DNA from 3 places in the Methylobacillus draconifructus genome. Region 3 is predicted to be linked to each of the others. Evidence: predicted binding sites of a transcription regulator. Region 3 holds the regulator's gene; each other region holds the start of a gene.
What was found. Region 3 encodes sigma-54, which starts transcription at its own class of promoters, with help from an activator protein. Its sites were predicted from a motif close to TGGCACNNTTCCTGCT; they were not measured.
Positions count from the first base shown of each region.

Region 1: the regulator sigma-54 is predicted to act here: its motif matches at 690-705, upstream of ACJSDX_RS06420 (DUF1549 and DUF1553 domain-containing protein).
Region 2: the regulator sigma-54 is predicted to act here: its motif matches at 912-927, upstream of ACJSDX_RS12380 (class II aldolase/adducin family protein).

Region 1 is NZ_JBJQII010000002.1:547,547-549,818, reverse strand. Features, by position in the region: gene ACJSDX_RS06425 (efflux RND transporter permease subunit) at 1-312, opposite strand, end outside; gene ACJSDX_RS06420 (DUF1549 and DUF1553 domain-containing protein) at 965-2,272, shown strand, end outside.
Region 2 is NZ_JBJQII010000005.1:250,020-252,291, reverse strand. Features, by position in the region: gene ACJSDX_RS12385 (sigma-54 interaction domain-containing protein) at 1-635, opposite strand, end outside; gene ACJSDX_RS12380 (class II aldolase/adducin family protein) at 1,049-1,720, shown strand; gene ACJSDX_RS12375 (ABC transporter substrate-binding protein) at 1,735-2,272, shown strand, end outside.
Region 3 is NZ_JBJQII010000004.1:96,105-98,376, reverse strand. Features, by position in the region: gene hprK (HPr(Ser) kinase/phosphatase) at 1-32, opposite strand, end outside; gene hpf (ribosome hibernation-promoting factor, HPF/YfiA family) at 142-468, opposite strand; gene ACJSDX_RS09325 (RNA polymerase factor sigma-54) at 498-1,964, opposite strand; gene lptB (LPS export ABC transporter ATP-binding protein) at 1,984-2,272, opposite strand, start outside.

The sequences.
Region 1 (2,272 bases), on a different contig from region 3:
TGAGCGGATGTCGGTTCCTTGCTGGAAAAATATCTTGCTGATGGACAGGCCATTCAATGAGACCGATTCCGTGTGTTCGACATCCTCTACTGTTTGATTGAGCCCGCGCAGGGTCGGACTGGTGATGCGGTCTGCAATTTCCTTTGCGGAAAGTCCGTTGTAAGTCCAGGTAACGGCGATCACGGGAATATGGATATTAGGGAATATATCCATCGGCATGTTGCGCAGGACGTAGGGCGTGGACAATACAATTAAAAGCGCCGCGACAATAAAGGTGTAAGGGCGGCGAAGGGCAATATTGACAATCCACATAACTAAAATTTATCTCCGATATTTCTGCTGAATATCTGACGTGACTGCTGAGGAATTCTCACGCAAGGACCGAGATAAATAGCAAAAATCATACCTGAAAATAAACGTAGGAATCCGCCATATAAAAGCTAAAAATTACGAAGAATTGTTTATTTTCAAGCAGCTCCATGTTGATTTTCGATCACCTGTTTTAATTGGTGCAGTCTGAAAGTTGATGTCAAAAAATTCGACTGTATTGGGATCAACATTTTCTTTTGGTTTTCTGTTGTTGCCACAGCAGATTATGGGAAATTTTTTGCTTCTCAAATAAAGGGTTATATTGTTTTTTTATTTTAAATCAATGTATTAATTTATATTGTGGAAGGGGGTGGTTTGGCTGGCACATTAAATGCTCATGAATTGTGGGTTTAACGCATTGGCGTTTTTAAGGTTTAAAAATGCTGATTATCCGACAATTAAGGAATCATCCAAAATGAGAAAAAACGTTAGTTTTTTGATTCTAGTCATGTTGCTTGGCACAAGCTGGGCTATTGCGGCAGAGTCTGAGACAGATGCTTCTGCAAAAGCTGGCACAAGCAGAGGCAAGGATCGCGATTGGGCTTGGCAGCCTATCGCTTCGCCAGCAGTTCCTGCCATACAGCAAAAGAAATTCGTGCGTACGCCCATAGACGCATTTGTGCTTGCCAAGTTGGAAGAGAAGGGTATCAAGCCTTCCCCGGAAGCTAGCCGTGCCGCGTTTATCCGCCGTGCAACTTTAGATGCCTGGGGCTTGATTCCAACCACCGCCGAGGTTGACGCTTTTGTTAACGATAAATCGCCGAACGCCTATGAGAAGCTGGTGGATCGTTTGCTGGCTTCGCCGCGCTATGGCGAGCGCCAAGCGCGCAAATGGTTGGATCTGGCCCGTTATGCCGATAGTACCGGCTTTCAGAATGATTACACCCGTCCTAATATGTGGCGCTATCGCGACTATGTCATCAACGCTTTCAATGAAGACAAGCCGTATAACCAATTTCTCAAGGAGCAATTGGCCGGAGATGAGTTGTATCCCGGCGACAACAATGCATTGATTGCTACCGGGTTCCTGGCTGGCTTTCCCGACAACAAGAATTCGCGCGACTTGATACAGCGCAAATACCAGATCGCGACAGACATTACCGATACGATCGGCACTGCAATCCTGGGTACCACGCTTGAGTGCGCAAGGTGCCACAACCATAAGTCCGACAAGATTACGCAGAAGGACTATTTCGCATTGCATTCGTTCTTTGCCAATGTGAATCTGGTTGAGAACATTCCCGCGCCCAAAGGCCCGGTTGAAATTCAATACGAGCAAGACCTGGCGAAATGGGAAGCAGCGACCAAGGAGCTCAGGGACAAGCGTGCCGCCATCATCGAGCCAATCAGGGCCGCAGCGGAAAAGTACCATCGGGAGCGCTATTTGACCGATAGCCGTGAATCCATCTTTAAGCCCAAGGAGGAATGGAACGCCACGGATCGCTGGGTGCATCATCGCTTGGCCAATGTGACGACCGAGGAGGATTTCGGCGGTTATCTGCGGGTGACGGGCGAAAACAAGGATAGCCCCGAACATATCCCAGCTCATGCCGAAAAGTGGGTGGAATATAAGCGGCTGACGGATGAGTTGAAAAAGCTCGATAAGCTCAAGCCCAGCAAGGGGTCGGATACCATTTCGGCAATGACTGAGCTGGGATACCAGGATGCGCCGCAAAGCTATGTATTCTTCGGTGGCAACCATGAGCGCCCCCTCGACGAAGTGCATCCTGCATTCCCTGCCAACATCACCAGTGAGAAGCCCGTGATCGTGCCAACCGGGTTTTCCTCCGGCCGTCGTACTGCGCTCGCCAATTGGATAGCTAGCCCGACTAACCCATTGACTGCGCGCGTGTTCGTCAACCGTGTCTGGGACCAGTATTTCGGCACAGGCATCGTACGTACC
Region 2 (2,272 bases), on a different contig from region 3:
CCAGGGCGCTCACGTAAAGGCGGCAAATCGACAGGCACTACCTTGATGCGGTAATACAAGTCTTCGCGGAATCGCCCGGCACGTACCGCTTCTTCTAGGTCCACGTTGGTGGCCGCTATCAGACGGACGTCGATCGGTGTGGATTTGCGTGAACCCAGGCGCACGACCTCACGTTCTTGCAGCACTCGCAATAATTTGACCTGCGTCGATTGAGGCAGGTCGCCTATTTCATCAAGAAACAAGGTGCCGCCATTGGCAGACTCAAACCACCCGGTCTTGGCGCTTGTCGCTCCCGTGAAGGCGCCACGCTCGTAACCGAACAATTCGCTTTCTACCAGGGTTTCTGAAAAAGCTCCGCAATTGATGGCCTGGAAAGGGCCATCGCGCCGATTGCTTAGCGCATGGATATGACGGGCAATCAACTCCTTGCCAGTGCCGGTTTCGCCAATGATCAGGGCGGTGGCGTTGCTGGCGGCAATTTTTTCAATCAGGTTCAATAACCCCTGGGACCTGGGGTCGCTGAAGACCAGCGCGCTTGCGCGCACGGATAGGCTGACAGAGCTGGGATTGGGGTGCGTGATGACGTGATCAGCGCTTTCGAATGCCCGCTCATAATTCCATAGTTCAGCATGCATTGCTTAGGACTTTCTATGTAGAAACTTCCCACAATATACGCACAATCCTTTAGCTGGTCTAAAACTATATTTTTATATTTATATTCTTTTTTGGAATAAAAAAACTGCTGGAGAACGGTTGTTGTTTCCTGAGCAATTATTCAATGGCATCCACTGTTTGTATTGCAGCAACTGTTGATTTTTAAACAGATGGGTTGGAGCCAAGTACTTTTTGTGCTGGATGTATGTGTATGAAATACATAGGGTATTGTGCAATTTTATAGGGTGGATTGCTCTTGGCATGTGTTTTGCCACTTTAGTTATCAAGATGCCCGGCAGGTCCCGCCTGCCTTTCATGATGACTACAGAGGTGAATGATGACCATAACCGCAATTGAGACAGAAAACGATCTAGAAGCTTTTGCTGCACAAGTCTTGGCTGACGCCAAGATCGCGTTTGCCGCGTTTCGCAATACCGGCACCATTACTGCTAACGGGACGGTGGGCTTTGTCGAGCGCGTGCCCGGCGAGGAAAAGCTGGTCATCGTGAATGATCCCGGCCCGTTCAATTGGGATGGCCGTGGCTTGCAGGCGGTCGTCGTGGACTTTGAAGGCAATGTGGTGCTGGGCAAGGGAAGCGCCGCCGGCTCGACCCGCTACACCAAGCTCTTCAAGGAGCATGCGGACATCACGACGATTTCACATGTGCATTCCCCCTATCTGGGCGCCTGGGCGCAAACCCATCGTACATTGCCAATCCGTTACGTTCCGGTGCAGCGTTATAACCTGATTCGTGAAATTCCTATTTATATAGACCGCCGCCAGCAAGAAGTGGATTTCATTCTTGACCAGATCAAGCTGAATCCGCACAACACGGCAATCCTGGAAGCCAATGGCGGGTCTACCGTTTGGGGCAAGCAGGGTTTGCGCAAGACCGCCGAGTTTATCCTCATCCTTGAAGAGGGCGCGCAAATCCAGACCTTGGCGGACGCGATTGGCGGATCCCGTGATTACGGTCCTGGGGTGTTGGCGCAGCAATGGAAGATGGCCAAGATTTACGACCAGGCCAAGGGCTTGAACCTGCTGCCAGCGACTGACCTGGGTTAATCGAGGGGTCGGCAATGAGTGAGCTAATAAATAGTGTAGACCAGATCTGGTTTACCCGTTGTCCGGTGCCGACTGCCACCGGCATTGCCTATAAGCTGGGCTGGCTGGATGAGGAGTTTGCAAAGGATGGGATTACCGTCTCCACTCTGCAGGACGGCCCGCGCGAATACAACCGGCATCACTATGACCACCAGTTGCCTACCCTCATCCGCGAAGGGGGCAACTTGCTGGCGATCGCCGCCCGTGCGCAATATGCGCCTACGCGCCTGATCGGGTTGACGTGGATAGACGAGTGGCAGGCGATCCTGGTGAGGCCCGATTCCGGGATTGCCGAGCCGCACCAGCTCAAGGGAAGGCGCTTGGCCTTGCCTGCCTTTGTCGATCACCCGATCAAGGACCATGTGCGCGGCAGCAGCATCGCCCGCGGCATGAGCCTGCACGGATATAAAGGCGCGCTCGGTATCGCAGGCTTAACGCTGGATGACGTCGAGCTCGTCGAAGTGGCCGCAGCCGGGGCAGGCCGTGGAGATGGCAGGCGCAGCCGCGAAGTGG
Region 3 (2,272 bases):
TTGTAAAGCTGGGTAACACTGATTTCAGCCATGTGTGCTTAATACCTTGGGAATGAACAAGCGGAAGGATATGCTGCAAGAGCGCCAAATCCATGCATGAAAAACAGACTTGGCACTCTTTTGCAGCATTTCACGAGGAGGTTACTCGACCGCCTGGTGCTTCAGACCTCCGGATGCCTGGTTGTGGTTGCTGACTTTTTCCTTATGCTTCACTACCTGGCGGTCCAGCTTGTCCGCCAGCGAGTCAATCGCGCTGTACATGCTTTCCGCCCCGCATTCCGCGTGCAGGTCGTTGCCCGGCACATGCAGGGTGGCTTCCGCCTTTTGCACCAGTTTCTCCACGCTCAGCGTGACCTTGAGGTCAATCACATGGTCAAAGTGATTGCTGAGTCGGGCCAGCTTGGACTGCACATATTCGCGCAGGGCTGGGGTAACGTCGAGGTGATGTCCGGTCAGGTGCAAATTCATAACGCTCTCCTTACTTGAAAACGCGCAAATCAAAGCGACTTGCGCTGGTTGGCCGCGGGTATCTGTAGAGACTCGCGGTATTTCGCTATGGTTCTTCTTGCAACAACTATGCCTTGTTTGCCGAGGATGTCGGTAATCTGGTTGTCAGACAGCGGCTTCTTCGGGTTTTCCTCGCTCACCATCTGCTTGATCAACGCGCGGATCGCCGTGGCGGAGCAAGCACCGCCAGACTCCGTCGCAACATGGCTGCCGAAGAAATACTTCAACTCGTACACGCCGCGCGGTGTGAGCATGTACTTTCGCGTCGTCACGCGCGACACGGTGGATTCATGCAGGCCCAACTCGTCGGCGATCTCGCGCAGCACCAGCGGACGCATGGCGACTTCGCCATGCTCGAAGAAGTTGCGCTGCCTGTCCACAATCGCCTGCGACACGCGCAGGATGGTGGAAAAACGCTGCTGGATGTTCTTGATCATCCATTTCGCTTCCTGCATCTGGCTCATGAGGTATTGACTGGAGCTATCGCGATTACGTTTCAGGATGCCGGCATAAAGCTGGTTGATGCGTAGCTTGGGCACCACTTCGTCATTGAGGCTGGCGATCCAGATACCCTTGACCTTCTTCACCACGATTTCGTGCTGGATGTAGTGGTCCGAGGTGATATGGCTGAACTCGCCGCCCGGGCGCGGGTTGAGCTGGATCACCAGCTGCTGCACCGTTTTCAGGACGTCGTCGTCGCAATGCAGCAGCTTGCGCAGGCGCGTGTAATCGCGGCTCGCCAGCAAAGGCAAGTGTTGCTCTGCAACCTTGATCGCCAGATCAACAAAAGGCGTTTCTGCGGGCAGGGCGCGCAGTTGCAATGCCAGGCACTCCGCAAGGTTGCGGGCGCCAATACCAGGGGGATCCAGGTTCTGGATATGCTTGAGCGCGGTTTCGAGTTCGAGCAGGTCGATTTCGAGCTCTTCCGGCAGCAGCTCGGCCAGCTCTTCCAGCGACTGCTCGAGGTAGCCGTCGTCGTTGATGGCGTCCACCAGCACCATTGCCAAGGTCTGGTCGCGTTCGGACAACGGCAGCAGCTTGATCTGGCTCAATAGGTGCTCGCGTAGGGTAAGGTTGACCGCTTCCTGGAAGCTGAAGTCGTTGTCGTCGTCATTGTTGGCGCCGCCCTCTTCCCAGCGGTTGCTGCCCTGGAAAGATTCGAAGTAATCGTCCCCTCCGCCGAATTCGTCAACGCGCGGCAACTCCTCGCTGGCTGGCGCAGGTGCCTCGCTGGCGGGAGCGGCGACCGCGGCATCCGGAGCGGGACTGTAGCTTTCGGACATCTCGGCAGCCCCGTCCGGACCGTCTATGCGCTCCAGCAAGGGGTTGGCCTGCAGCAGCGACTCCAGCTCCTGGTTGAGTTCCTGCGAAGACAGCTGCAACAGCTTGATCGACTGCTGCAACTGCGGCGTCAATGCCAGGTTCTGGGAAAATTTTAGCTGTAGACTTTGTTTCATCTCTCTAATTCTGCGTTGACTACAGGCGGAAATCCTTGCCCAAGTAAACTTCTCTTACACTTTCGTTATGTATGATCTCGCTGGGCTTCCCCGATGCGAATACGCGGCCTTCATTCACGATGTAGGCGCGATCGCATATGCCCAATGTTTCACGGACATTATGGTCCGTGATCAGTACCCCGATATTGCGCTCGGTCAGGAAACGCACGATCTTCTGGATGTCCAGCACGGCAATCGGGTCGATCCCGGCAAACGGCTCATCCAGTAGGATGAAGCTGGGATTGGTCGCCAGACATCGGGCGATTTCC